2 linked regions of the Marinomonas mediterranea MMB-1 genome follow. The protein of the gene in region 1 interacts with the protein of each later gene in a pairwise test. Links are inferred from orthologs where the notes say so. Each region holds a gene or a part of one and is shown on either strand. Other genes may lie near its edges. The genes, in order: trhO and rplL.

Region 1 (15,578 bases):
ATTCAGTTGTTTTAATGAGACATAAACCAAGTCACCACAATCATCTGCTAGTTCTTGAGCGTATTCTTTTAGCTTATCCATATCGTGTATCGGAGAAGGAGCACTGAGCCCGAGAGTGAATAATGCAGGACCAAGTTGGTACGATTTGTCGGGAAGTTGTTGAACAAACCCAACTTCCTTTAAGTCACTTAAAATTCGATGAACAGAGGCATGAGCAATACCGCTTTCGAGTACTAAGGTTTTTAATCTCACACCTTTTCTAGAACTGCTTAAATTCGACAAGATCAACGCCACCTTCCCGACTAACAGGGTATTTTCATTTATCATTAAATTTCCTTATAGGGTTTACCTTAACAACCAAATCTAAATGCAATGGATAGTGTCATTCTAGTTGCTTAGAAGTCAGTGTTAAATAGAAAGTTCACATCGTGGACTTATTTACCATTCTATTCTTCCAACATTACGTATACCTTTAAATAACGAGAACACAGAACATTCACGAATGGATTTAATGCTAACCAATGGAGTTAAATCATAATGAATAAGCCTTTAGAAAACAGAGTTGCCGTTATTACTGGTGCTGCGGGCAGTATCGGTCGAGAAGTATGTTTAAAACTTAATATGGAAGGCGCGAAATTAGTACTAGTCGATATTGATGTTGAATCCTGCAATAAATTAAAAGATGAAATACACAATTTGGGTGGTAATTGCATCGTTGTTATTGGCGATTTATGTTCAGATGGAACGCCAAATAGAATACGTGATTCAGCGCTCAACGCATTTCAAAGAATTGACATTCTAATAAATAATGCAGGCAGCGGAAGTGAAATGAAACCAATATGGGAAATGGAGTTTTCTGATTGGGAAAGAGACATAAAACAAAACCTAAGCAGCCAATTCTTAATGTGTAAAGCGATCATTCCTCAAATGTTAAAACAATCATACGGACGAATAATAAATGTCTCATCTTCCGCAGGAATGGAAGGTCATGCTTTAAGCGGAGGGTACGCCGCTGCTAAAGCAGGCGTTATCGCAATGACCAAAGTACTAGGAAAAGAATTAGCTAAAACAGGTGTCATTGTAAATACCATCGCGCCTGCTGTTATTGAAACTAAGATGCTACAAAAAGAGTGGTTTAACGAAGATGTGAAAAACAGCCTATTAGAAAGAATACCAATGGGACGACTGGGTCAACCCAGCGAAGTCGCAGAGATGATTAATTTCTTAGCAAGTGAAAAAGTCAGTTTTACCACAGGGGCTGTTTTTGATTTATCAGGCGGCCGAGCTACCTACTAAATAAATATAATTAAAAGGAGTATTCAGTGAATCTTTCAGAAAATAAAAAAATCGAAACAACGTTTAATGGATTACCGTTAAACTACTATGATTCAGGCGTTCCGCGTGTAGAAAACGATAATTTACCGATGGTTATTATTCACGGAACAACAGGAAGTACAGATACTCATTTTGGGTATTTATTCCCTCTAATATCATCACGCTGCCGAGTTATTTCAATAGATTGGTCAAATATAAATGAAGATAAATTAACACTGTCTGATTTGAAGGAGCAAGTATACTCTGTCATTAACATGACATTAGAAGGAAAAAAATACAATTTACTTGGTTATTCTCTAGGTGCCGTTATCGCTGCAAAAATAGCATCTGAAAGAGTTAATGACGTATCAGGTCTAATATTAGTTGCTGGTTGGCAAAAAACAGATGAACACCAAATACTACGTAATCATATATGGAATATTTTGCGTAAAGAAAATTCCGAAGCTTTAAAGCTATATATGAGTTTTTGTGCTTTTAGCACTTCCTTCATTCAAAACAGCTCTTTAGAACAAACCGTTGAAAACGCTAAAAAAATTGAAATCAACGAGTTTATAGATAAACAAATGAAGCTAAATTCAACGATTGATATAACAGATGATTTACCAAGAATAAAAGCAAAAACACTCGTAATAGGATGCAGTCAAGATTTGATGGTTCCAACGCATCATAGCAAACAACTATTCTCCTCAATTGATAGAGCATCTTATTTAGAAATTCCAAGTGGTCACGGCGTTGTATACGAAAGGCCTGCGGAACTGTTTCAACATATTGATCATTTCATATCAAACCCTGAAAGATTTACCGATGGATCTGTTATCAATGTGCGTCAAGCGTAGAAAATACTCTATCAAATTTTGGAGAAGACAATGAATAAAGAAGTCGATGTATTAATTGTAGGCAGCGGTTTTGGTGGGCTTGGTTTAGGCGCAAAACTAAAACAGAACAATCACCCATCGTTTGTCATTATCGAAAGAGCGAATGATGTAGGCGGTGCATGGCGGGATAATACATACCCTGGAGTGGAGTGTGATGTTCCATCTCATTTATATTCATTTTCTTGGAAAATGAACCCGAATTGGTCTAAAACGTTTGCTCCAGGAGATGAAATTCTAAACTATATGCGTGACTGCGCAAAAGACGAAAATTTACTTGAAAACATCGATTTCAATACCGAAATGTTGACATCGACATGGAACAGTAAGGATAAGTTATGGCATATAGAAACAACACAAGGATTATATATTGCCCGTTATTTAGTTACCGCGGCCGGGCATTTAGCTGACGAACATTTACCTAACATAGAAGGCTTAAAAGACTTCAAAGGAGATTGCTTTCACTCAGCGCGTTGGAACAATGACGCAGATCTTACAAACAAACGTGTTGCGATAGTCGGATCAGGTGCCTCCGCCATACAAATAGTGCCGGAAATTTCGAAAATTGCGAAAGAAGTTGTCGTATTCCAAAGAAGTGCAGCGTATGTCGTCCCCCGCCCTGACAGTATATATACTGAGCAGCAAAAACGTTTATTTAAACGTATGCCGTCAGAAATGAACAAACTTCGACAGGATATTTTTTGGGCGGGAGAATATAACTTTATACAAAGAAGGAATGTTCCAAAGTTTGTTAATGAAGCAAAAAAAACAGCATTAGACCACCTCGAATCACAGGTTGAAGATCCCGATATTCGTGAAAAATTGACCCCAGATTACGAAATTGGTTGTAAACGGCTATTAATATCCAATCACTATTTCCCAACATTTAACCAACCGCATGTCTGCTTAGAAGCATCTGCTTTGCATAAAGTGGAAGGAAATACACTCTTTGGCAAAAGCGGCGTCCGTTATGAAGATATTGACACCATTATATTAGCGACTGGATTTGAGGCGACCCAACCCCCCTTTGCTAAACGCGTATTTAATGACCAGGGTCATAGTTTAGATGCTCAATGGGATAAAGGAATGCAGGCATATGATGCTATAACTGTCCATAACTTCCCCAATTTATTTGTTATTAATGGTCCAAATACTGGTCTCGGCCACAACTCTGTTGTTTACATCATCGAAGCACAAGTGGATTACATTATGGAGGCCCTAGAACACATAAAAATTGAGAATAAGACGGTATTTGAGGCCAAAAAATCATCCGAAGAGCAATTTGTGACGCGTTTACAACAAATGAGTGAAGGTACTGTTTGGCTAGCAGGAGGCTGCAAAAGCTGGTACGTCGATCAACGTAGCGGAAATTTAACGCTGGTATGGCCCGATTTCGCATATTCTTTTCGCGACAATAATGGCACGTTTCATCGCGAAGGTTATGACTTAAGTTAAAGCGGCCTCTTTATTAAAAGCCCGTGTAGAGAGAATGTATAAATTAAGTTGAGAGCGCTCTTTCAGAGCGTCCGTTATAAAAATAAAAATTAAGGAAAAATAATATGAATCGTAAATTATTCTTAAATGCCTGCATGATAACGTTCACTTATCTTGCGCTGCAATCAACAGCTGTTTCAGCCAAAACAATTCGTGCGGTATCCGGTTTTGGCCCTTCTCATGTTTTGGCTACCACAGCTTATCCAATCATGGCCGAAAAGCTAAAAGATTTCACGGACGGTCGATGGAAAATCCGTGACACACCTTCAGGGCTTTTATCCGTCTCCGAAATGAATCAAGGACTGAAACGGGGAGTTGCTGAAATGGGTACCATTATCATGCCTTATTTCGCTGCTGACTTCACTAACAGTGCTTTAGTGGCTGAATTGTCCGTAGTTGGTACAGACAACCGTGCGATCGCATCAGCTGTAAGCGAGTACATTTCAACCTGCTCTGAATGCATAGCAGAGTTTAGTACAAACGGCCAAGTTTATACGGGCAGCGATGCCACTGTAACGTACGAACTATTAACCCGAGAACCAGTACGAACCAGTAGCGATTTGGCAGGTATGCGCATTCGCACAGCTGGTTCTGTATTTACCCGTTTTATTTCAGAAATGGGGGCCGAGGCGACGCAAATCCCATCCACTGAACTGTTTGAAATGCTCTCTTCAGGTGTCCTTGATGGAACCTACAGCTCGACACCAGATTTAAAAAACCAACGTTTATACGAATCTGTGCGTTACGTCACCAACATTCATCAAGGCGTATTTAATGCTTCTGCTATGCCCAGCCTTAGTAATCGAATCTGGTCAAAAATGAATGAAAAAGACCGCCATGCTCTTATGCACGCAGCGCAGTATGCTCAAGCCGCGAGCATCGCTGGCTGGCGTGACATTTTGAAAGAAGCAACTGCTGAAGGTGAAAAACAAGGCATTACCTTTATTGAGCCCGATGCATCGCTATTAGCTAAAGCGGCTGAATTCAGACAAAAACACATAGCAACCGTTGCCGACACACTAGAGAAACGCGGCGTTGTAAACGCACAAGAAAAGGTTGATCGCTATTTAGCGTTAGTCGAAAAGTGGAACCACCTTGTCGAAGGTGTAGACAGTATCGAAGAACTGGCCGAACTACGTTATAAAGAAATTTGGTCACATCGCAAACTAATGGATTACGCTAACTAATTCGACACAAGTAGGAAAAAAGATGAAGTTTATTGAGCACGCTATTGAACGTCTCACCATTATCTTCGGTTCTGCTGTGTTGGTAATGATGGTCTTACAAATAGTCGTTGATGTTAGTATGCGAACCTTCGCTGATAAAGGGTTAACCGCCACATCAGAACTGGTTAGCCATTATTACATGGTAATGGTGAGTTTTCTGCCTGTGGCTTACTCGGAGCTACGGCGGCGTCATGTCGAGGCCACTATTTTTACAGACTATTTAAACCTAAAAAAACGATTAGTAGTCGAGCTTTTTGGTTTCGTCCTCTCTGTTTTGATATATGGCATTTTGTGTTGGGGGACGCTTCAAGAAGCGCTTTCCAACACAGCCAAAGGTGCTTATATCGAGTCTGGTGTCACCGTTTTTTATACTTGGCCTAGTTATTGGATTTTGCCGGTTTCCTTTGGATTGATGACATTTGTGCTGACGTTTCGCGTTATCAGCACCTTTTCACAGTTTTTTAATGGAAGAATCGATACTCAAGCGGCCTCCCCTAATGCGTTAAACATTACTGTCACGGAAGGAGAAAAATAGATGTTGGAGATTGATCCCGTTTTCATCGGTTATTTTTCGTTAGTCGGTGTATTACTGCTCATCATGATGAGAGTGCCTATTGCTGTGAGCTTATTGACGGTTTCGGGTCTAGGCATTGCAGCCATTGTAGGAGTGGAATCTGCAATCAGTATGGTATCAACCATACCCTATGGTTTTGCTTCAAGTTGGACATTAAGTTCAGTTCCGATGTTCTTATTTATGGGATATTTAGCCTTTCACACTGGCATGACTAAAGGGTTATTTGCCGCCGCACGAGCTTGGCTTGGTTGGCTCCCCAGCGGATTGGCCATTTCCTCCATAGGCGGTGCCAGTGGCTTTGCTGCCGTCACAGGATCCTCCGTTGCTTGTAGTGCAGCAATAGGCCGTATAGCAATTCCAGAAATGCATGCGATGAAGTATGACATTCGCGTCGCTACCGGATCTGTCGCTGCGGGTGGCACTATAGGCGCTTTAATCCCACCGAGTATTTTGTTGATTATTTATGGAATTCAAGCGGAAGAGTCCATTAACGATCTATTTATTGGAGGACTCGCTCTTGGCTTAATATCCATGTTTATGTACTTCATCGTGGTTTGGTTAATATACTTACGTTCTCCGAGCCGACTCCCCAGAGGTGCGAACACCACAACATCGGAAAAATGGTCGGCAAGTTTGCAAATATGGCCTGTACTGGTGTTAGTAAGTGCAGTGTTTGGTGGGTTATTTGGGGGGATTTTTACAGCAACAGAAGCGGGGGCAATTGGCGCGTTTTTTACTTTGATTATTGCGTTTTTCCAAGGATCACTAAGTAAATCTGTTTTTCGAAACAGTTGCTTAGACACACTTTTGTCTAGCGGTTCCTTGTTTATGATTGCGATCGGAGCCAGTCTATTTACTCGCTTAATTGCTCTAACAGGCGTCTCTTTTGAAATTGCAGACTGGATTGATAATCACGGCTTCAGCACGCTTATCATTCTAATGGTGATTATCGTAGTTTATTTGGCTTTGGGTATGTTTTTAGAACCCATTGGCGCGATGTTGCTAACATTGCCGCTCTTTTTACCAATCATTGCAGAACACGGCATTGATACTGTGTGGTTTGGGTTGTTTGTCGCAAAACTATTGGAGATTGGAATGATTACGCCTCCGGTTGGTCTGAATGTATTTGTCATTCATTCCGTTGCTAAAGATTACGCTTCACTAGAAGAGATATTTTCGGGTGTTATTCCATTTATCATTGCTGATTTAATACTCATAATGTTAATGGTTGGCTATCAACAGCTTATTTAAAAAGAGTGCGAGTACGCCTTTCAATTACTATAAGTCATTATGTAAGGCGTATTCGCGTTATCGTAAGTTGAGTTAGCTATAAACCCGTATGCAGTTTCGTCCTGCGGCCTTAGCCTGATACATGGCCGCATCAGCCCTGAAGATCAAATCTTTAATTGAATGAGTCTCGTGAGATTGATTCGTCGCAACTCCAATACTCACGGTGAGTTGAATTTGCGCTATACCCAGATCGAAAGCACTCTTTTCGATGTATTGTCGTAAGTCATTCGCAAATCGCTCTGCCTCATGAACATCGCCCTCGTAGATTAAAACAAATTCCTCCCCACCGTACCGAAAAGACAAATCGTTCATGCGAGTGAACTCTTTTACAATACTCCCAAGTTGGCTAAGAACAAGATCGCCTGCGTGATGGCCATACTTATCATTTATTGATTTAAAAAGATCGATATCAAAGAACAATAACGAAATAGATCGGTTATTCGTTTGAGCATTTGCCATTACCTTCGCACTGATTTCATTCAAATAACGACGATTTAATAAGCCTGAAAGCTCATCTTTAATCGCACAAAAATGAAATCGGTTAATAAATTTTCGTGATACCAGCAGCAAAACAAGTACATTTATCGCTAGGAGCATCAAAGACACAGCGCTATTTCGATACACTTCGCTTTCCGTCGCGCTTTGCAAATCGTCTATGTAGGAGCCGGAACCCAGAACCCACCCCCACTCATCGATTGGCGTCACATAAGCTATCTTAGAAAAATGCGTTTTCCCTCCGGGCTTAAGCCATGAGTAGGTGACAAAACCACCTCCTGACTCTGCTGTGACCAACATATCGTGTACGAATAGCTTTCCATCTATATCCTGCAAGTCAAGCGTTGAACTTCCTACTATGCCCTTTGAAAAGGGATGCATTAGCATTATTCCCTGCTTATCTAGGATCCAAAAATAACCATCATCAGGATACCTAAGCTTATCAAGCATATTAAGCACCTCTGATTTAATATCGGCAGGATCAGAATGAAGGGAGTGTTGCATGGTAATGTGAACAAGCTGCTTTGCCGTCATTACCTGAGATTTAACCGTCGCGTAGCGCTCTTTTTTAAGCAATGAATCTAACTGGTATACTGCAAGAGCAATCACACATACCATTGAAGTCAAGCCCGTAATTGAGATCGCAACGAGAGCAGGTAAGGTATCTGAATATTTTGTCTGAAATGAAAGCAATAGAAGTCCTTTTGAAGTTTGGAACGCCAACTCACACTTATAGTAAGGTTAGTCTAGCTTCCACATTCTCGAAAGGTTCCAATTACACCTTGACTTGATTTCGTCCCGCTTGCTTCGCGAGATACATCAATGAGTCGGCTTTCGCTATCACATCTTTAATCGAACAAACATCGTTAGACGCTCGTGTCGCGACACCAATACTCACCGTGACATGAATATACTGATCACCGAGATTAATTGGGCTATTTTCAATCGCTTGACGTAACTCTTCAGCCATTGCAAACGCCTCTTGTTGATCACTTCTCACAATCATCACAAACTCTTCACCGCCGTACCTAAAGGAAAAGTCTCGAACGCGTGTATGGTTAGACACAATGTCACCAACCTTTGCCAACGTAATATCACCACATTGATGACCATATTCATCATTAACACGCTTAAAGTGATCAATATCGAAGAATAAAACAGAAATCGGTTGTTTATGTGCATCAGCGGACTCGCTAACATCCTGATGAATTTCCTCAAGATAGCGTCGATTTAGTAAGCCTGTCAGTTCGTCTTTAATGGATTTATTATGGAAAATATTGAGATACTTTCTTGCGACAAACAGTAAAACAAGCGTATTTAAGAGCAATAATGTCAGCGCAATCATGGTACTTCGCACAACTTCTGCACTTTTTGCCTCTTCTAGATCGTCAATGTAAGCGCCCGAACCGATGATCCAGCCAAGCTCTTCCACAAGCGTGACATAAGACACTTTTGGATACTGTATGTCCCCGCCCGGTTTCGTCCAGGAATACTCGACAAAACCACCGCCGTCACGCGCAGTCGCAATAATATCACGTACAAACTTATCGCCATCGCGATCTAGCATAGACAGGGTTGACACCCCAACGATGTTGGGAGAATACGGATGCATTAGCATGACGCCGTTAAAATCCAACACCCAAAAATAGCTTTCATCCAGATAACGCAGTTTAGATAGCTCATCAAGCAGCGGCTCTAGTGGCAACTGCTCGAGCATTAATTTTTCACCTAACGTATTTTCTGGCTGAGTGTTCTTATGACTAATCGAAGAAGTCACCAGATGGCGAGCCATCATCACATGCGAACGCACGTGTTGATATCGTTCTTTAGTCAATAATCGGTCCATATTATGGGCCAAAAGAAACACAAGAATAGCCATTGAAATGAGGCTAGTAATGGAAATGACAGCGAGTGCGCGCCACGTATTGGCGTGTCTAAAATTGATCGAAAACAAATCGACTCCTCTATACCTATAACCCATGACCTATCGTTCATGCAAAAACATAGATAAAGTTAGTCCGATTCATTCGCCTCCCTTAATGACGAACGTCGAATCAGTTAAGGAAATTAAGCGGCCACAATAATCGACAAAACCGACTATTAAAAACCATATCACCAGCTTAGTAAAATTTTACACTTAGAGTTTTGATATCTGTCACTATCAAGCCCGTATGTCTTCTTTAATCCAGACATAGAAAAGCCAGCAACGCTGGCTTTTCTATGTTATTTATATTACTTGGCGTGTTTGTGGGCTTTGCGCTGACGCTCACGTTCTAGCTCTTTCTCACGACGGTGTTTCTCAACCGCATCCAGTACTTCCGCACCAATATGCTCTTCACCTCGTGATTTCGCTAACTGAACCTGACGTTCACGCTCAATAAAACGCTTACGCTGTTCGTCAGTATACTTGTCAAAGCAATGCAGACAGCTCACGCCTTGTTCAAACCGTTCGTCTTGCTTCTCTTCTTCAGTGATGGGCATACGACAAGCGTGACATTGATCGTAAGCGCCTTTTTCTAGGTTGTGATTGACAGAAACACGATTATCAAACACAAAACACTCACCTTTCCACATTGACTCTTCTTCTGGAACTTCTTCCAGATACTTAAGAATCCCGCCTTCCAAGTGATAAACCTCTTCAAAACCCTGCTCTTTCATGTAAGCAGTCGATTTCTCACAACGAATACCACCCGTACAAAACATGGCCACTTTTTTCTGCTTCGCAGGGTCCATGTTTTTTTCAACATACTCAGGAAACTCTCGGAATGTATCTGTAACAGGGTTGACCGCATTATCGAACGTGCCAATTTGGTATTCGTAATCATTACGAGTATCGATCAATACAACGTCTGGATCTGAAATAAGAGCATTCCAGTCTTTAGGCTTCACATACGTACCGACGACTTCGCGAGGATCAATACCTTCAACGCCCATCGTTACGATTTCTTTTTTTAGCTTTACTTTCGTGCGGTAGAACGGCATGTCTTCATCGTATGACTCTTTAGACACAATGTTTTCTAAGCCTGGTTGTTGGTCTAACCAAGCTAACATAGCATCAATCCCTTCTCGACTACCTGCCACCGTGCCATTGATGCCTTCATTGGCTAACAGCAAAGTACCACGGACTTCATTTTGCAAGAGGACATCTAACAAAGGCTGACGGAGCGCTTCAAATTGCTCCAACTTAACAAACTTATAAAGGGCACAAACAACGACTTTTGACATAATTTTCTCCTATGCGAACTGGAACGTAAAACCAGAGCAGTTAAACACGGCGCGCATTATAGAGAATTCACACAAAAAAAACGAGCCTATTGATTTGGATCAAGCCTCCCGCCTGCATTATTGTTAATACGAAACCAGCCCGCCACACTGTAACGTGTTTTGGCAGCAGGTAAGACTTCATGCGGAAACGCTTCGCTTAAAAATATCGCAAAGCGCCCTTTGGAAGGCATATAACGCCCGATTTCGAGTTCTTGCTGATGCTCATCGTACAAGACAAACTCACCACCAGCGCGTTCTTCCCACTCGTCATTGAGGTATAAGACCGTCGATAACACTCGATTAGACCGGCCTTGAAACGCATCTACGTGCTTCTCGTAGAAAGCACCGCCCTCATAACGAGCAAAATGTGCTTCGTAATCCCAAAGCCCCAAAATCAGTTTTCGATTTAATGCCACTCTAAGCGCTTCCATCGCCTCTAAGAACTGCTTTCTAACGGGAGAATCAGGTTCGATCCATTGGATGCGGTCGCGGCGGGCGTTTAGTGCCACTTGATGATCAGATGAACGACCGATTCCAGCTTGTTTCATCTGGTCGGGGTTAATAGACTTTGCATCCTGTGCTAACGCATCTATAAACTCTTGTTTGAAAAAGCCGTCGACAATGCACCAACCTTGACTACGAATAGCCTGCACAATCGTATCGAACGATGTATCTTCTGACATAATCGACAGATCCATTTAAACCTCGCAACGCGTAGAGTCAATATTTGATAATCGCGCCATCTTACTGTAGCTTGCCCCCCAACTCATCCGTTTTTTTATTGTTGTTTCTGTTTAAACAAATATTCTGACTTACCGCATGTATAAATTACGTAACTACCAACAAGACGCTGTCGACGCGACCCTCGAACACTTTCGCCAGAGTGACGACAGCGCTGTTATTGTATTACCAACAGGGGCAGGAAAAAGTTTAGTCATTGCAGAATTGGGCCTCCTCGCTAGAGGCAACGTTGTTTGCCTTGCTCATGTAAAAGAGCTGGTCGATCAAAATCACAGTAAACTGGCCGCCTTAGGCGTTGAAACGGGTATTTTTTCCGCTGGTTTAGGACAACGACAACTCAATAAAAAAACAACATTCGCCAGCGTACAAAGTCTCGCCCCCAACCTAGGCCTGTTTAATGACGCGATCAGTCTCTTAATTGTCGACGAATGCCACCGGATTTCAGAAGACGATGAAAGCCAATATCAAAAAGTCATACAGCATTTTAAACAATTGAACCCACGCGTTCGAATACTCGGACTGACCGCGACGCCGTATCGTCTCGACGCAGGCTGGATATACAAACGACACCACTGGGGCTTTTTCAGAGATGCACCCAAAGCATTCTTTGAAAAGTGCATTTATGAACTGCCACTGCGCCGTTTAGTGAATGATGGCTACCTAACGAAACTGATTGTCTACGATGCGGCAGTCGAACAATACGATTTTAGTGCCTTAACCGAATCATTAGACGGTGAGACAGACACGAGCGATTTATCCTTAAACAAACTCGTGTCTAAACATCCGCGCGTCACCAAAGCAATCTGTGAACAAATCTTAGAGCTCAGTCAAAGTCGACAAGGGGTGATGATTTTTGCGTCAACACGAGACCACGCAAACGAAATCATCGGCTACCTTCCCGTCGAAGAGTCCGCTTTAGTGACAGGAGACACTCCCACTAAAGAACGCGATGAGATTATCATCGCATTTAAAAACAAGCGGCTTAAATATCTCGTTAACGTGTCGGTTCTAACCACAGGTTTCGATGCTCCCCATGTTGATGTCATTGCCTTGCTACGGCCAACCGAATCGGTCAGTTTATATCAACAAATTGTCGGGCGAGGACTGCGACTGAGTGACAACAAAAAGGACTGCCTAATTCTGGATTACACCAACCAAGGTTATGACCTTTATCAACCAGAAATAGGCACGAAAAAGCCAAATCCAAACGTAAAACTGGTTCAAGTAGCCTGCCCTCAGTGTGACTTTCAAAACATGTTTTGGGGACAACAAAGCAAAGACGGCGATGTGCTTGAGCACTACGGCCGCCGATGTCAGGCGATCATTGAAACACCTGACGATGAGCAGCAATGCAGTTATCGGTTTGTCTTTAAACGCTGCCCAAATTGCAACGAAGAAAATGACATAGCTGCACGCAAATGTTTGCACTGTAACCATAAACTGATCGACCCAGACGACACACTTAGAAAGGCACTGAGCTTAAAAGACAATAAAGTACTGAGGTGTCAGGCGATTACTGCAAAAATAGACGGAACAAAGCTACATATCACCTATCATGATGAAGACGGTGAAACACTCAAAGAACAGTTTGATTTCTCGGTAAAAAAACACTTAAAACGCTTTAACGACGAGTTTAGCCGAAGACTCGGAAACGGAGCGGTCCCCGTTTCATTTAGCACTATTGATGAGATAAAGCGCTTCCTAGATTATCTACCAAGTCCTGATTTCGTTATTGCAAAAAAACAGAAGGGTAATTATTGGCAAGTGACGGAAAGGCTGTTTGATTACGACGGCCCTTATCGACGAGCAAACGAGCTCTAGGGCGCTGCATTTTGGTAGGACACTTCGAACGGTAAATTCAGGCTTTTCAAACGGGATAAGTTTGCTTTTGAATAGTAATCGCCGCTACTTAAACATGCCATCATCACAAACCAGTAATTGGCGATCATGTTATCCGCAAACAGTTGGGCCATTTCAGAGTCAACACCAACACGTTCAAAACGATTAGCGATGCCAGCAGAGACAATCTTCATTTGCTGACTATGAAAGCCATCAGTCACAAGACTGTCCAGCACTACATTTTGAGTAAACTCTTTCAATTCACCAAAGAAGCGAAATAGAGTTTGGGCAACTTGTTGCAAATAATCACTTGGGGATTCGGTAAATTCTTCTTGCTCAGCATGGCGGGTCAGTGCACCCTCAAGTTCTTCAAAGAAAATCTCTTTGACCAACTCTAATTTGTCAGGGTAATGCACGAAAAACGTCCCCACTGCAACGTTAGCATCGCGGCTAATGTCACGTGTTGTGGTTGCCTCTATTCCATTTTCAAGAAAGGCGCGCTTTGCGACTCTCTTTATGACGTCCTTTGTTTGCTGCTTTTGGAGTGTTCGCTTATTCACTCGTTTTGTCTCCTAGAACCTATAGGCACAGAGTTTATACGAATCTACAAACGGTTAAAATAACATCAAAACAAAGATAAATATTAAGATGTTTTTAAGAAAATGTCAGAGTCAACTATAACGGTAGCTAATAACGAAAAGCGATGCTTTTCTTAAACGCGAACTTATTTTTTAGATCATTGAGAAACGTGGTAATTCGTTCTGCATTTTCACCAAAGTCCTGAACCCCCATACGTGAGCAAGACCTCATATCAATACGCACATAATCATTTTCTTCCATGATACGAACGATAACGTCATCCCTAAAACCAAAAATGGTTGTTCGTGCCGTCGCCTCAACAATACCAGCCGTCGGATATTTAGAAACTATTTGCCACCCTTTCTCATTCATCAGATCAACAGCAGCAGCATACACGCTGTCTTTCGACTTTTTCATTTCTAAAGGTTTAACATTAGGGTAAAATTTATTCTGAAGTTCAGCCCATTCATGGTTGTAGACTAGATCGTTATCCGATGACTTGCGAATGTAAGGAACGTATATATAGGAAGGAGGAACAACGGTGTCGGTGGTAATGTCGTTGATTTTTGGCAAGCCGAGTTTTTGCAAATAAAACGCGATCCACACTGTACTGTACGTCAAAGATACAATGAGTATCAGCCCACAAAAACGTAATTTTCCTGATTCAGAGCGTCTACGAAACAGTAAAACTGATAATGCTGCGATACAAGACAAAACCAGTGCCGCAAACACACTCTTTCGTAAAAAAGAAAACCCAGTTATTGGTTCAATCATCCCCACGCGCACCCCTGCAATAGAGAAGAACGCCATACATCCTACGAAAATCATAGAAAAATAGAGAAAAGGTGAGATATAACGGCTCATAGGGTTCCTGAAATACAAATACAGAACCAACTGTAGCGTGCGTGCGCGACTTCGAACAGAGGTCGAGTAGGTGTTCTTTTTTGATTCCTAGTTTCTTGCATAATTATTATAAAAATACGAGCAATCATGCTAATTCATCGCTTACAATGCGCCTACTTTGCAGGCTGACTTACTTTACACACGATGATTAAACACACACCTCACACGGTTGATATTTTACGCAACGACTGCGCTACACGTTCAAAACGACCTTTTGTTGCTCGCGGCTCCTCGGTTACCCGATGCCCGTCATGCTTAATGGCCGAGAATGCTTGTTTCTGTGATGAACGTCGCCCGACGACCAGCCCTGTCGATTTTATCCTACTTTACCACCGAGACGAAATATTCAAACCCACTAATAGTGGACGACTGATCGCAGATTTATTTCCTGAGCAAACAAAAGCGTATCTATGGAGCAGAACTGAACCAGATAAAGCGTTACTAAAACGTTTAAGCGATCTAAATGGCAAGGTTACGATCCTGTACCCCGAAACGGCACGCAGAATATCTGAGAACTCGATTATTGAATCAGAAAAGTCGGCCTTTCTCGAACGAAGTCAGCAACATACCTTTATTATTTTGGACGGAACGTGGAAGCAAGCCAGTAAGATGCTCCATCAGAGCCGATGGTTAGACTCGATTCCAACATTAGGCATGAGTGAAGCTCAACAAAGAACCTTTCTCGTTCGTCATTCTGGACACGAGATGCAATTTGCCACAGCGGAAGTCGTCAGTATGTTACTCGCTCAACTTGCCTTGCCAGTCGAAAGTGACCAACTCCTTAGTTATTACCAGATGTTTAACAGACGTTGCCTTAAGAGCCGAAAACGCGGTAACGATTTATAAACCGCATTTTTATGCGTCTTATATCGTTTTATTAAAAGACAGCGTCTTTACAAGAAGTCACGGTTAATACGGTGCTTTGAACGCTCCAACACGTAAACATGGGCTAAACTCAATTGAGTT
Region 2 (15,353 bases), 1.6 Mb from region 1 along the record:
TGTACGTGGCTCTTCAAGGTAAAAGAAGAGCCACGTGATGTTTGCTTATTCTAGATTAAATCGACCTGCGTTCATCACCTTTGTCCACGCTTTGATGAAGTCTTCAATGAACTTAATACGGCCATCTTCTGAGGCATAAACCTCAGCGATTGAGCGTAGCTCTGAATTGGAGCCAAAGATCAAATCTACGGAAGAGGCAGACCACTTTTCAACCTGTGTTTCCCTATCATAGCCTTTGTAAACGCCTTCTATATCGGACTTTTTCCATTCTACCGACATATCAAGGAGGTTGATGAAAAAGTCATTAGAGAGCACGCCTGGGGTGCTTGTTAAGACCCCCCGTTGATCCCCCGCAGTGTTTACGTTGAGGGTACGTAGACCGCCCAACAAGACTGTCATTTCGGGCACTGTGAGGTTTAATGTGTTGGCTTTATCTACCATCGCTTTTAATGGCGGGTAAAAGCTTTCTTTTGAAAAGTAGTTTCTAAATGCATCCGCTTTGGGTTCAAGGAACGAAAAAGACGCGACATCCGTTTGTGCTTGGCTAGCATCTCCACGACCAGGGCTGAAAGGCAAAGAAAGCTTCATGGATGGGTCGCTTTGATGTGTGGCGTGTTCAATTGCGGTATTACCTGCTAGTACGACAAGATCGGCAAATGAAACCTGAGTACCGTCTTGTTGGGTTTCATTGAAATCCGATTGAACCTTCTCAAGCGCTGAGAGTACCACCTCCAACTCAGCTGGGTCATTTACTGTCCAGTTTTTTTGCGGAAGTAAGCGTAGACGCCCTCCATCTGTTCCTCCTCTCATGTCTGTGGCGCGATAAGAAGATGCTGCGCCCCAAGCGGCTTTAATCATAGCCGGATCTGAAAGGTTTGAACTTAGTATGCGTGCTTTGAGGTCGCTAATATCATCCGCTTGAATGAGTTTATAGCTAGGTGCTGGAATTGGATCTTGCCATAGCATTTCTTCACTTGGTACTTCGGCCCCAACATATCGAGCTCTTGGTCCCATGTCTCGGTGAGTGAGTTTAAACCAAGCTTTTGCGAACGCATGGTCAAATTCGTTAGGGTTATTTAAGAAGCGTTCGGAAATTTTTCTAAACTCAGGGTCTCTCTTTAGTGCTAGATCCGTTGTAAACATAATGGGTGCGTGCCGTACGTCTTTTTGGTGCGCATCCGGAACTAAGTTGTCGGCAAAAGGGTCGCTTGGAACCCATTGAGTCGCGCCAGCGGGACTTTTTTCTGTTACCCACTCAAACTTAAACAAGTTGTCTAGATATTGCATAGACCATTCAGTTGGGGTTGATGTCCATGCGCCTTCAAGACCACTGGTAACGGTATCTTCAGCATTGCCTTTGCCGCATTTGTTTTTCCAGCCAAGTCCTTGCTCTTCAACGGCTGCGGCTTCCGGTTCCGCTCCGACACAGTGTTCAGGCTTATGTGCGCCGTGAGCTTTGCCTAACGTGTGCCCTCCGGCGACCAGCGCGACGATTTCTTCGTCATTCATCGCCATTCGCCCAAATGATAGCCGCATATCTTGCGCGGCAGAAAGGGGGTCATGATTGCCACCAGGACCTTCTGGGTTTACATAAATGAGTCCCATCTGCACGGCGGCGAGATCACCTTTTAGGCCTCCTGTTTTAGTGCGGCGCTTGTCGTCTAAAAAAGTGTTCTCTGGCCCCCAATAGACGTGATCTGGTTCCCAGTCGTCTTCGCGTCCGCCTGCAAATCCGAGCGTTTTAAAGCCCATAGACTCTAGTGCAACATTACCACTTAGAATCATCAAATCTGCCCATGACAGTTTGCGCCCATACTTTTGCTTCACGGGCCACATCAAACGTCTTGCTTTATCAAGGTTGGCGTTATCTGGCCAGCTATTTAGAGGTGCAAAGCGTTGTTGTCCTCCGCCAGCACCACCTCGTCCATCACCAACACGATAAGTTCCAGCGCTGTGCCACGCCATTCTTATCATAAATGGGCCATAGTGTCCGTAATCAGAGGGCCACCACAGCTGAGAGGTTTTTAGTGTTTTTTCGATGTCTTTCTTTACTTCCGCTAAGTCCAAAGATTGGAACTCTGACGCGTAGTCAAAATTGCTCCCATATGGATTGGAGGCTACGTCATGAGCTCGAAGTGGGCTTAGGTCTAGTGTCTTAGGCCACCAAAAGCGATTGCTAGGTTCCGGTAGACTAGTATTTCCAGCGCTCGCGTGAGCTAAATGGGTGGCAGATAGGATTGCTAGGCAAGATAGGGCGGTGATTTTCAGTTTCATGTTCTTATTCCCTTAGTTTTGTTCTGAAACGACCCCAATAGCAATAAAGGAATTAGGCTCAGAAGGACATCAGAAAGAATCGAACATAATGATTTGATAAATCGATTGTTGGTGTTTTTATCCTTGTTTTCAAACTACATTAGTGTGCGCTTGCATACTTCTATTAGTTCTAAAATACTGGACTTCTGTGTGTAATTCGGACGGATGACAAAAGCAAGTCGGCGATGTGGGCCTGGCTCATTGAGGTGAACGGCACGAAGATTAGAATTGATGTTAGTCAATTGCTCTTTGGCTATTTCGGGAATAAGGGTGTTTCCCATATTTCCCAGCACCATTTGAATTAATGTATTTAAATGGCTTGCTCTTAGGTCGGGTTGTGGAAATTGGTGTTTGAGATCACATACATCAAGAGCGTGATCTTTAAAGCAGTGTCCCTCGCTAAGAAGCATTAAGTTGCTTTCGGCAACTTGCTTACTGGAAACGTGCTTTTGATGAGCGAATTTGTGATCTTTGAGACAAATCCAGTAAAAATCTTCTTCCCAAAACTCCAGTACTTCTAGCCCTTCGCATGGATACGGTAAAGCGATTACCGCAGCATCGATAGTGCCCCCACGTAGACTTTCTAATAGTTGGGCGGTTTGTTCTTCTATGATTGCAATATTGGATTTTGGGTGGGTTATTTTTAGCTCAGACATCAGCTTTGGAAGGATAAATGGCGCGACCGTGGGGATGATGCCAAGGCTAAGAGGAAAGCTAAGAGGTGGTTTAAAGCGATCAGACAAATGCTCAAGTTCATGAACTTCTAGCATGATTTTATGGGCACGTTTTAGAACTTCTTTTCCTATGTCAGTGACCAGTACTTTTTTGTTATCTCGCTCCAGAATCTGCACGCCAAGTTTTTCTTCTAAGTCACTTAGGCCGCTACTGAGAGCTGATTGGCTTATGTGGCATTGCTCCGCTGCTTTTTTGAAGTGAAGCGTTTTTTCTATTGCCAGCGCGTAAGAAAGCTGTTTTAAAGAAATCACGTCAATATCCTTATCGTTGTCGTAACCTGATTCCAAATGTGTCCGTGTATGAGTGTAACACCCGAGTCTCAGGTTAGCACGTTTAAGAAAAGTGACGTGTGTTTCAGTAGGAGTTAATAGGTCTGGCGCATTTTAGCGAGTCTAGCTGCCTGATAAAATTGTGCTTTTTCATCGCTGTATACAATGGCCGTTTGTGGCTGCGATTGTTCTATACAACCGCAGCCCTTGTTTTATTTTTGTCGACTTAAGAGCAGGTCGCGATAAGCGTAACCGCTTCGCTTAATGGTGCGTTCTTGAGTTTCGTAATCAACATACGTTAAACCGAAGCGTTTGCTGTAGCCTTCTGCCCACTCAAAATTGTCCATTAAGCTCCATGCGAAGTAGCCACGGATGTCGACCCCCACATTGATTGCATCATTGACTGCATTAATGTGCCCTTGTAAATAGCGCACTCGTTGATCATCGTCTACTTTCCCAGCTTCAATTGTATCGGCGCAAGCGGCGCCGTTCTCTGTGATGTACATTGGGGGGAGGTCATATTGCTCGTTTAAGTTAATAAGTAATTCGCTAAACGCTTGAGGTGCAATTTCCCAGCCTATGTCGGTGTACTCCACATTCTCTTTTTTGACCTCCCGATAGAGGTTTTCTTCATCGTATTCATTGTGATTACAGGTGTAAAAGTTCATGCCCATAAAATCAATAGGACGAGCAATGATTTCCATATCACCAGGGAGAATTGTCGGTAAATAATGAGGCAGTACTTTATTGAGTAACTTAGGGTATTGAGCCTTGAGTAGGGGCTCAATAAAAAACTGGTTATCCAAAGTTTCTCTGATTAGTGCGGCAAATTGGTCTTCCGACTTGTCACTGGCAGCGTAGGTTCTATTCATATTTAATACGATGCCCACATCGGCAGTTGGGGAGTTTGCTCGAATAGCAGGCAAAGCCAAGCCATGAGCAAGCAAAATGTGGTGCGCTGCTTGACGCCCGTATTCTGGCTTGGCAAGCCCAGGAGCGTGGACTCCGACCTCGTAGCCCAAAAGAGCGGCGCAGAAGGGTTCGTTGAACGTTGCCCAAGAATCGACCCATTGACCTAATTCGTTTGTTATAAGGTTTGCATATTCTGCGTATCGATACGCGGTTTCTCTATTAAGCCAGCCGCCTTTGTCCTCTAAGTGCTGCGGTAAGTCCCAGTGATAGAGGGTTGCAAACACCTTAATACCATTCGCTTTTAGCTCCTTTATCAAATTACGGTAAAACAATAGGCCCTTTTTATTAGGCTCTCCTTGTTCGTCCATAACACGTGGCCAAGCAATAGAAAGGCGATAAGCGTCAACCCCTAAGCTTTTAATAAGCTGAACGTCTTCCTTCCAAAGGTGGTAGTGATCGCAAGCGACGGAGCCATCATCACCATTAAGTACTTTTCCTGGCGTCGCGCAAAAAGTGTCCCAAATGCAGGGTAGTCGGCCGTCTTCAGTGTTTGCGCCTTCTATCTGGAATGACGCAGTGGCAACACCAAACGTAAAGTCTGGTTTTAACATGATGGAATTGTTTGGCAATGTGATGCTCATAGGACACCTCGGTAGCTGAAACGTTATTGTTTTGCTGAAAGGTATGTAGATAAAACGATTTGGTCAATGCAGATAGTGGGGATTCAGATGAATCTAGAAAATTAAGTGTTTGTTAAGGAGCGCGTTATAAATAAGTATTTTGGATTTATTTTGAAGACTAGATCGGCGAGCTTGGTATTCAAGCAAAGAGTTTGGCTTATTGTGGGTATTATCCGATGAAAAGCATCGGAGTCAGACCTGGGTTGCTGGATAAGTACTTCAAATAACGAGACTTGAGCGCCGTTGGTAATGTCTCGGGCGTAATCTCTTTAAAGTGGTTTTTAAGATAAAACGGCACAACGTTTTGCAGAGCGAAGCAATATGTAGGTTTGCTTTTCAATGCGGAGTACGAGCCAGCTAGTAGCGTTGCGCCAAGTCCCGTTTGTCTTTTGTCCGGGTGTGTTACCATCGCAGTGAGGAGCTGGATATCGCCTTCGATGGGTTTTAACCTGTACGCCGATAAAATCGTTGCGCCATCTTTAATGACCCATAACGGTTCTGATTTATTAGGCTTTCCACTGGGGTAATAGGCTTGGTAAAACTTTTTTACGAGTGGGAACCAGAGAGGCTCGACTTTAACTGGAATATAATTAGGCATCGCACTGATTACCGATGTTAGTGATTTAACTCAGATAGGATATCATAGTAAAGAGTTGGCCAATATTATTAGGGAGAATCAGTGTGTTCATTCGTTACTTTGTCTTGGGCGTTGTGTCTTTGCTTGCTACACACATTTGGGCCGCAAACCCTTACGTGATTGAAATGAATGAATCGTTTGAAACGTATCAAGCGAGGGTCAAGCTTTATCTCTTGGCGAATAAAGAATGGGTGAACCCTGACAATAAAGAGGTTGAAGTCGAGGCGGTTTTGCCCAAAGAATGGCGTCCAGGCACGGATTGCGATACTGAAGAAAAGGTCAAGCGTGGCGTTTTGTTACTCCACGGGCTTTCGGACTCGCCTTATTCTGTTCGTGATACAGCTAAGGCGTTGGCGGCCCAATGTTTGTATGTCCGGGTGATGTTACTTCCGGGGCACGGTACGAAACAGGAAGACCTGCTCACTGTGTCGCGTGATGATTGGCGCGAGACTGTTAAAGCGTCTTTTGCTCATTTCAGCGCAAAGCTTGATCAAGTGTTTGTCGCTGGGTTTTCAACTGGTGGTGCACTTGTCACGGAGTTTGCTTGGCATAACCCAGATAAAGTGAGTGGTGTTATTCTTCTTTCCCCACTTTTTAAAATCAACACCAGTATCGACTGGCTAAGCCCTGTTGTTTCGTTGTTCACGGATTGGTTAGATCGATACAAAACGGATGATTATGCCAAATACGCTTCTATTCCCACGCCCGCGATTGTTGAGGCGTATCGTATTGCGAAAGAGGTGCGTGGGCTAGTACACGATAATCCAAAAGACATTCCTGTGTTTATTGCACTTTCTGAGGAAGATGCGACGGTGGATTCGTCGGTTACTTTGACCTTATTTGATGAGGCTATGATTGGAAATACCAACCAAGTTCTTTTATACAGTCGAACTCAAGCCGAAGCTCAATCAGATCGAAAAGCGGTAGTGAATACTTACTGGCCAGATCAAAAAATTATAGGACTGTCTCATATGGGGGTGATCGGAAACCCTAACAATACTTATTATGGCGAAAAGGGAAGTTACCGAATTTGCGATTGGCACCGTTCTGATGATGCTCAGTACAAAAAGTGTCAAAGAGCAGAAAACAATTGGTATGGTGAAAAGAGTGATGAATTGCTGGCGAAGAGTGATATTGCTGGACGCGTTTCGTGGAACCCTTTGTTTGATGATCTAATGAAGGATATCGGCTCTTTTATTTCAGCCCATTCTGCGTATTAAAATCTGATGGCTTTCTAAGGTAGCGACTGTCAGTGTGATTGATTTGGAGAAGTGAATGTTTGGTCAAATTGAAATACGACTCAACGAGTTAACGCCAGAACAGATTGCTCAATATCACGAGCAAGGTTTTTTGGTTATTGAAGGCGCGGTTTCAAGCGGCACATGTGATTTATTAAAATCTCGAATTAATGAACGGTTGGAAGAGTTTGACCCTAACAGTATTCGATCAATCTTCACCACGAAAGAGCAAGATCGTCAAACCGATGATTACTTCTTAAAATCTGCAGAGCGCATCTCTTACTTTTTTGAAGAGGAAGCGTTTGATGAGCATGGCGAGTTAAGGCAGGATAAGGTGCTATCAATTAATAAAATTGGTCACGCTTTGCATGACAAAGATGAATTATTTGCTGATTTTTCATTGAGTCCTATCTGGGCGACGATTCTAAAGCAGCTCGGTATGAAAAAGCCATTGGCCGCTCAATCGATGTACATTTTTAAACAGCCCAATATTGGGGGAGAAGTGAACTGTCACCAAGACAGTACGTTCCTCTTTACTCGGCCGATGAGCGTGATTGGGTTATGGTTTGCCATTGAGGATGCCACGTTAGAAAACGGTTGCCTTTGGGGCGTCCCTCAAGGGCATAAACAAGGGCTTGAGAAACGCTTTGAGCGGGTTTCAGAAGGCGAGAGCGCTATGAAAATGACGAAATTGTCTGACGTAGATTGGCCTGATGAAGCGTTGGCGCCTTTAGAGGTCCCCAAAGGTTCTATGGTGGTTCTAAACGGTGAGTTTCCTCACTTGAGTCACGCAAATCGATCAGCGCAATCACGACATGCGTACGCCTTGCACGCGATTGATGGGGACTGTGAGTATCCAAAAACAAATTGGTTATTGCGTCATGGGCGCACATTTCCAGAATTTAGACACAATAACTAAAAGAAGAGATAGACAGGTATGCGAGATATTCTGACCTTGCTGAGTGACAGTCAATTCCATTCGGGTGAAGAATTGGGTAAGGAAATCGGTGTTTCCAGAGCTGCGATTTGGAAGAAACTCAAAAAGCTGGAAAGTATCGGTGTACGAGTACACTCTGTTAAAGGGCGAGGGTATCGACTGCCAAACAAGCTGACCTTGTTGGAAGAGAGTCGGTTGCGTGATGAAGGCCTTAATTCAACTGTATCTGTCAATATTCAGTTTGAAACAGGGTCGACTAACGGCGATTTGAAACAGTACATTAATCAAAATGGCAGTTTACCCGCACTCTTTGTTTGTGAGAGACAAGTTCAAGGAAAAGGCCGAAGAGGGCGTAGCTGGGAAGGCGGCGTCGCGCGCAATATCATTATGTCGTTTGCTTGGGGATTTGAAGGCGGAGTGGCGGTTGTAGAAGGGTTAAGTCTTGCGGTTGGCGTTGCCGTCGCTAACGTGCTGGATGAGCTCGGTATTGCTGGTGTAGGCTTGAAATGGCCTAATGATGTCCAAGTTGAAGGTAAAAAAATAGCAGGTATCCTACTGGAAATGGTTGCTGATCAGGACGCTTGTCAGGTGATTGTCGGCATTGGCTTGAATGTTGAAATGCTGGATGACGAAATGTCTGCCATTGATCAGCCTTGGACTGATCTAGCATCAAGATTGCCGCAAACGCCCGATCGAAATAGAGTGCTTGCGTTACTCGCAAATGAATTAGTAGCGATATGTGAAAACTTTTCGAATGGGAAAGGGATAGAGTATTACCAGAAAATGTGGCAGAAACGCGATGTCATGCTGAATCAACCCGTTACCGTAACGAGTGTTGGGCAGCAGTTAAAAGGCACAGCGCGTGGTATTGACGCACATGGTGCGCTCTTGTTGGAGCGTGATGGTAAGATTGAGTCCCTGCATGGGGGAGAAGTCAGTGTGCGAAGGCAAAACCAATAATATTATGGTTCAAAAAGTATTGGTGGTAGATGCGGGGAATACTCGTCTAAAGTGGACCGCCTTTGATGGCAATGAAGTCATAGGCAAGGTATACGACAATGATCCACACAGTTTTGATAATTTCTATCCTGACATTATTTATTTTGCGAGTGTTCGTTCGAATGAGCAAAATGCGATGCTGCATGCGGATATTCAGGCTGCGTACCCAAATGTTGAGTGGTTGCCCATTGTGGTGGAGGCGACTTCATGTGGTGTGACAAACTCCTATGAAGAGCCGCATCGATTGGGGGTTGATAGGTGGCTGTCTTCCATTGCTGCGTACCATGAATCCAAAGGCGCAACCTTAGTCTTTGATGCGGGAACAGCGATTAAAGCTGATTTCGTTAATGGCCAAGGTGTTCATTTGGGAGGTTATATCGTTCCTGGCCTTAAAATGATGAAAGAAGGGTTAGTTAGTAATACGGCTCGCATTCGTTATTCCAATGATGAGCTTGGAAAGGGTCAAGGCATTCCTAATAATACGGCTGGCGCGGTAGAATTAGGTTGTGAAGAAATGGCGGTTGGTTTTGTTGAGCGGTTAAAGCGCTTATATCCTGACTATGTTTGGTTTGCAACAGGCGGGGGAGGTAAGACGTTGATTACATCAGCGGGAGCAAATTGCATTTGTGATGAGCACTTGGTTGCTAAAGGTGCGAAACTAGTGGGCGATGAAATTATAGAGAATCGAAAAGCATGAGATGGTTGTTTTTATTGGTTGTGCTGATTAATGCAGGATTTTTTAGCTGGCACAGCTTTTCTCAGGATCAGCGACAGGCTTTTCAGGAAAAAGTGTATGCGCCGCCGGTGGGGACGAAAATCGCTTTAATGTCCGAGCCAGTTGAAGAGTTGAGTGTTAAACCAGCGCAAAGAGAAATCGCTGAGCGGCGTGAAGCGTTAGAAAGATTAGAAGGGCGATTACAAAACGCGGTTTCCGAAGCGGAGTCGAATTTACGTAATCCTACTCTTTCGTCTGATGGGGTTGGGATAGCTGCGACACAAGAACCTCGTGACGAAGACGTAAAGTCTTGTAGAATCATTGAAACCGAGCGAGAGAAGGATCACAAAGCCATACTGGTCTCTTTAAACAAAAAGCGCTGGGCCTATACCGAAACTCAGAAAATCGGTGAACGAGATAAATACTGGCTTTATATATCGGCACCAAATAATCGAGCGGCGGCGAATAAAATTGTGGCAGATCTCAAAGGGAGAGGGGTTGATAGTTTTATTATTAACCGTGGCGAAATGAAGAATCGCATTTCTTTGGGGCTATATTCGTCTAAAGTGAGAGCGGAACAAGCGGCGGCTGCCATTAAAACTAAAGCGAATTACGATGTCGAAGTTTTCGAACATCAGCGTAAAGTAAGTCTGTATGTTGTTGATATTGCGACACAGATGACAGATGAGTTGTTCAATAATTGGCTTAAATCACTAGAAATGGAACCGTCTTTGATAAAAATTGAAAAAAAATCTTGTTAGCGCTTGCATTTGCTAAAGCGATTCATATAATGGCTCCCACCTTTTGGAGCAGTAGCGAAAGTTACAAGAGATAGTGTGAGCTGTCGTATTAGTGGAGGGGTTCCCGAGTGGCCAAAGGGAGCAGATTGTAAATCTGCCACGAAAGTTTCGGTGGTTCGAATCCACCTCCCTCCACCATTTAAGCGGGTATGGTATAGTGGCTATTACCTCAGCCTTCCAAGCTGAAGAGGCGGGTTCGATTCCCGCTACCCGCTCCAAACTCCAAGATTGTGCTCATGTAGCTCAGTTGGTAGAGCACACCCTTGGTAAGGGTGAGGTCGGCAGTTCAAATCTGCTCATGAGCTCCAGCATTTCAAAAGTGCATTTAAATAGGTGGGATTGACCGCCTTTTTTATTGTCTGTTTTTTGGGCGAATACCCTTGCAAAGTCCTTTGTAAATCGGTATCATCCTCCGCCCATACGATTGTAGGCCAGTAGTTCAATTGGTAGAGCACCGGTTTCCAAAACCGGCTGTTGGGGGTTCGAGTCCCTCCTGGCCTGCCAAATTTCGTATCCTATATCTAAGCTAGGGATCACCTGAAGTATGAGTTCGAATACAGAAGCTCAAGAGTCTCGCGGAGACGTATTTAAGTGGGCGATTGTTGTTCTGCTGGTTGCAGCAGGCGTAGTTGGTAATAATTATTTTTCTGCAGAATCGTTGCTGTATCGCTTAATTGCGGTATTAGTTTTGGCGATTGTGGCGGGCTTTATCGCTTTGCAAACGGTCAAAGGTAAAGCGTTCTTTACTTTGGCGAAAGAAGCTAAGAAGGAAATTGGACGCGTAGTATGGCCAACTCGTCAAGAAACAGTTCAAACAACATTGATCGTTTTGGCGGTTGTTATATTTATGTCTCTCGTGCTGTGGGGTGTTGATTCAGCTCTTGGTTGGGTCGTTTCCGCAGTAATAGGTTAGGAGTTGGTCGTGGCTAAACGATGGTATGTAGTACAAGCGTACTCGGGGTATGAAAAGCATGTGATGCGTGCGCTTACAGAGCGTGTGCAGCTTATGTCTATGCAAGATTTGTTTGGCGAGATTTTGGTTCCTACTGAAGAAGTAGTCGAAATCCGCGACGGTAAAAAGCGCAAGAGTGAGCGAAAGTTCTATCCAGGCTATGTGTTAGTGCAAATGGATATGAACGATGACTCTTGGCATTTGGTGAAGGGTACATCGCGTGTGCTTGGCTTTATTGGCGGCACAGCAGACAAACCTTCTCCAATCACTCAGCGTGAAGCGGATGCTATTTTGCAGCGCGTTAACGAGGGTGTAGACAAGCCTCGTCCTAAGACATTGTTTGAAGCGGGTGAAGTGGTTCGTGTTAATGACGGGCCGTTCGCTGACTTTAATGGTGTTGTGGAAGAGGTTGATTATGATAAGAGCCGAATTAAAGTGGCAGTATTGATCTTTGGTCGATCTACCCCTGTTGATTTGGAATTTAGTCAGGTTGAAAAAGCCTGATTTTGTAAACGGGTAGCCTAATGTTCTTAGGCGGTGACCCATCTGGAGTAAATAATGGCTAAAAAAGTCCAAGCTTATATCAAGCTACAAGTTAAAGCGGGTCAAGCGAACCCAAGTCCCCCAGTTGGTCCAGCTCTTGGTCAACATGGTGTGAACATCATGGAATTCTGTAAAGCTTTCAACGCTAAAACTCAAGGCGTTGAGCCAGGTCTTCCAACACCAGTAATCATTACTGTATACGCTGACCGTAGCTTCACATTCGAAACTAAATCGACTCCAGCTTCTGTTCTTCTTAAGAAGGCAGCAGGTCTGAAAAGCGGTTCTCCACGTCCTAATACTCAAAAAGTTGGTACGGTTACTCGTGCTCAACTAGAGGAGATTGTTAATGCTAAGCAGCAAGATTTGACTGCTTCAGATATGGATGCTGCTGTACGTACTATCGCAGGTAGTGCGCGCTCTATGGGTCTAGATGTTGAGGGTGTTGAATAATGGCTAAGCTAACTAAACGCGCTCGCTTGATCGCTGAAAAAGTTGAAGCGACTAAATTGTACTCTGTAGAAGAAGCGGTTGCTCTTCTTTCTGAGCTTTCTACTGTTAAGTTCAAAGAGTCTGTAGATGTTGCTGTTAATCTAGGTGTAGATCCTCGTAAATCTGATCAGGTTGTACGTGGTTCAACAGTATTGCCACACGGTACAGGTAAAGATGTACGTGTTGCCGTATTTGCTCAAGGTGCAAACGCAGAAGCTGCTAAAGAAGCAGGTGCTGATATCGTTGGTTTCGACGATCTTGCTGAGCAAGTGAAAGCAGGTAATCTAGATTTTGACGTTGTTATCGCTTCTCCAGATGCGATGCGCGTTGTTGGTCAATTGGGTCAGGTTCTAGGTCCACGTGGTCTTATGCCTAACCCTAAAGTTGGTACTGTTACTCCTGATGTTGCGACTGCAGTTAAAAACGCAAAAGCTGGTCAGGCTCGTTACCGTACTGATAAAAATGGTATTGTTCATGCAGGTGTTGGTTCTATCGACTTCTCTGCTGACGCTATCAAAGGTAACTTGGAAGCGCTTCTAAGCGACCTACGTCGTGCTAAGCCAGCGTCTTCTAAAGGTATCTTTATGAAGAAAGTGACTTTGTCCTCTACAATGGGACCTGGTCTATTGATTGATTTAGGTGCATTGAGCTTCTAAGTCGAGCTGAGGGCCTGTATGACTGTTTCATATAGGCCGTCACAGACCGTAGGAACGAGAGTTTAATTAAACGTTGCGAAACGTTTTTCCTGCGCAGATGGTGTGGCCCGATTCAGATTAAACTGGATCCAACTCACCAGTAAAGTACTCCGAGCAATCGGAGAGTTGGTAAAATTTAGGGACTTGTCCCTGCTAATCCAGGAGAAAACCAGTGGCATTAGGTCTAGAAGACAAAAAAGCCATTGTCGCCGAAGTTAGCGAAGTTGCCCAAAGTGCGTTGTCTGCTGTCGTAGCTGATTCCCGCGGTGTTACCGTTGGTGATATGACTGCACTTCGCAAAGAAGCACGCGAAGCTGGTGTTTATGTACGTGTTGTGCGTAACACTCTAGCTCGTCGTGCTGTTGATGGCACTGACTTCGAATGCTTAAAAGACAGCTTCGTAGGTCCTACGTTGATTGCTTTCTCTAACGAACACCCAGGTGCGGCTGCTCGTTTATTGAAAGAATTCGCGAAAGGCAACGATGCGTTTGAAGTAAAAGCATTGGCGTTCAACGGTGAGTTGATCGCAGCAGGCGACATTGATCGTTTGGCATCTTTGCCAACATACGACGAAGCTATCGCGAAGTTGATGAGCGTACTACAGGGTGCTACAAGCAAACTGGTTCGTACTCTTGCGGCTGTACGCGAGCAGAAAGAGCAAGAAGCTGCGTAATTTTATACGCGCTCTTGATACACTTATTTTGTTTTATTGCCCTCGGGCAATTATTAAAGAATGCTAGGAAATCTGAGTCATGGCTCTAACTAAAGAAGATATCATCAATGCAGTAGCAGAAATGTCTGTAATGGACGTTGTTGAACTTATCGAAGCAATGGAAGAAAAATTCGGCGTAACTGCAGCTGCTGCAGTTGTTGCTGGTCCTGCTGGCGGCGACGCTGGCGCAGCGGCTGAAGCTCAAACTGAGTTTGACGTTGTCCTAACTGCTGTTGGTGATAAGAAAGTTAACGTAATCAAAGCTGTACGTGCAGCAACTGGTCTTGGTCTTAAAGAAGCGAAAGGCATGGTTGACGGCGCTCCTGCTACAGTTAAAGAAGGCGTATCTAAAGAAGAAGCAGAAGAACTTAAAGCTGCTCTTGAAGAAGCTGGTGCATCTGTCGAAGTTAAATAATGACAGAACTTGTTCCAGAATTCGGCCTTTAGTCGAATTGGCTGGTGGCATTTTGCCACCGGCCTTTTTGGGTTTCTAAAACCCAGATAAAATGAAAAGAATTTTTTATTGAGAGAAAACTCTCTCATTATTTGGTAAGGCCTTATCTAGGCCTTTTGCGTCAATGTGCACAAGCTGGGGAATGCTGATGGCTTACTCATACACTGAGAAAAAACGTATCCGTAAGGATTTCGGTAAACTGCCGCCCGTTTTGGATGTGCCATACTTGCTGGCAATTCAGCTTGAATCCTACCGTAAATTCCTGCAAGAGGGTAAAGACCTTGCAGAGCGTGAGGAATTAGGTCTACATGGGGCCTTTAAATCTGTCTTTCCAATGGTCAGCTTTTCCGGCAATGCGGCTCTAGAGTACGTCGATTACCGATTAGGCAAACCTGTTTTTGATGTAAAAGAGTGTCAACTGCGTGGCGTGACCTACGCGGCTCCTTTACGCGTTCGTGTAAGACTTATCATTTATGATAAAGAATCTTCGAACAAGGCAATTAAAGACATCCGTGAGCAAGAAGTATACATGGGCGAAATTCCGCTCATGACAGAAAACGGTACCTTTGTTATCAATGGTACAGAGCGTGTAATTGTATCTCAGTTGCATCGTTCTCCTGGTGTGTTCTTCGACCACGACCGTGGTAAGACTCACTCTTCAGGTAAGTTACTGCATTCTGCTCGTGTTATTCCTTACCGTGGTTCATGGTTGGACTTCGAGTTCGATCCTAAAGACTGCGTGTTCGTTCGTATCGACCGCCGTCGTAAGTTACCTGTTTCTATTTTGCTACGTGCATTAGGCTACAAAACAGAAGAAATCCTAGATACTTTCTTCGATACCGTTCGTTTCTACCTAAGTAAAGATGGGTTTGAGATGGATTTGGTTGCTAGCCGTCTTCGTGGTGAAACTGCACTGTTTGATATTGTTGATGGTAACGGCGAGATCATCGTAGAAGAAGGTCGTCGTATTACTGCGAAACATATTCGTGCTATGGATAAAGCGGGTCTAGAACGTCTTTCTATTCCACTAGAATATATCCTAGGCAAAGTATCTGCGAAAAACCTTGTGCATCCTGCGACAGGTGAGTTGATTGCAGAGGCGAATACAGAGCTATCTGTTGATTTGTTAGAAGCGTTGGTGGGTTCAGGCATTAAAGAAATTGATGTGCTGTACACGAACGATTTGGATCACGGTCCATTTATTTCTGACACATTGCGTATTGATCCAACAAACAATCAGCTGGAAGCATTGGTAGAAATTTACCGTATGATG

What was found.
Region 2: the proteins of trhO (region 1) and rplL interact in binary tests that used the Escherichia coli proteins (3 or more experiments, as listed by UniProt). The link is inferred for Marinomonas mediterranea MMB-1 from one-to-one orthologs.

What each region holds. Positions count from the first base shown.
Region 1 is NC_015276.1:1,822,453-1,838,030, reverse strand. What follows is about bases 8,516-11,420. They hold trhO (oxygen-dependent tRNA uridine(34) hydroxylase TrhO), read right to left. Parts: upstream 10,512-11,420; coding sequence 9,519-10,511; downstream 8,516-9,518. Other genes in these bases: MARME_RS08305 (DEAD/DEAH box helicase), read left to right, coding at 11,370-11,420; MARME_RS08310 (2OG-Fe(II) oxygenase), read right to left, coding at 10,598-11,248; MARME_RS08320 (diguanylate cyclase), read right to left, coding at 8,516-9,240. Outside these bases: MARME_RS08360 (IclR family transcriptional regulator), read right to left, coding at 1-327; MARME_RS08355 (SDR family NAD(P)-dependent oxidoreductase), read left to right, coding at 538-1,296; MARME_RS08350 (alpha/beta fold hydrolase), read left to right, coding at 1,323-2,171; MARME_RS08345 (flavin-containing monooxygenase), read left to right, coding at 2,202-3,662; MARME_RS08340 (C4-dicarboxylate TRAP transporter substrate-binding protein), read left to right, coding at 3,767-4,888; MARME_RS08335 (TRAP transporter small permease), read left to right, coding at 4,911-5,462; MARME_RS08330 (TRAP transporter large permease), read left to right, coding at 5,463-6,752; MARME_RS08325 (cache domain-containing protein), read right to left, coding at 6,825-7,979; more of MARME_RS08320, read right to left, coding at 8,062-8,515; more of MARME_RS08305, read left to right, coding at 11,421-13,112; MARME_RS08300 (TetR/AcrR family transcriptional regulator), read right to left, coding at 13,109-13,690; MARME_RS08295 (DUF1499 domain-containing protein), read right to left, coding at 13,818-14,573; MARME_RS08290 (tRNA-uridine aminocarboxypropyltransferase), read left to right, coding at 14,757-15,458. UniProt on the Escherichia coli protein: Catalyzes oxygen-dependent 5-hydroxyuridine (ho5U) modification at position 34 in tRNAs, the first step in 5-carboxymethoxyuridine (cmo5U) biosynthesis.
Region 2 is NC_015276.1:224,001-239,353, forward strand. What follows is about bases 12,674-15,353. They hold rplL (50S ribosomal protein L7/L12), read left to right. Parts: upstream 12,674-13,666; coding sequence 13,667-14,041; downstream 14,042-15,353. Other genes in these bases: rplA (50S ribosomal protein L1), read left to right, coding at 12,674-12,875; rplJ (50S ribosomal protein L10), read left to right, coding at 13,087-13,587; rpoB (DNA-directed RNA polymerase subunit beta), read left to right, coding at 14,229-15,353. Outside these bases: katG (catalase/peroxidase HPI), read right to left, coding at 46-2,274; MARME_RS01080 (hydrogen peroxide-inducible genes activator), read right to left, coding at 2,409-3,299; MARME_RS01085 (GH1 family beta-glucosidase), read right to left, coding at 3,530-4,870; MARME_RS01090 (GNAT family N-acetyltransferase), read right to left, coding at 5,079-5,507; MARME_RS01095 (alpha/beta hydrolase), read left to right, coding at 5,591-6,766; MARME_RS01100 (phytanoyl-CoA dioxygenase family protein), read left to right, coding at 6,822-7,703; MARME_RS01105 (biotin--[acetyl-CoA-carboxylase] ligase), read left to right, coding at 7,722-8,681; MARME_RS01110 (type III pantothenate kinase), read left to right, coding at 8,659-9,417; MARME_RS01115 (SPOR domain-containing protein), read left to right, coding at 9,414-10,196; preprotein translocase subunit SecE, read left to right, coding at 10,780-11,148; transcription termination/antitermination protein NusG, read left to right, coding at 11,158-11,691; rplK (50S ribosomal protein L11), read left to right, coding at 11,746-12,180; more of rplA, read left to right, coding at 12,180-12,673. UniProt on the Escherichia coli protein: The binding site for several of the GTPase factors involved in protein synthesis (IF-2, EF-Tu, EF-G and RF3). Is thus essential for accurate translation.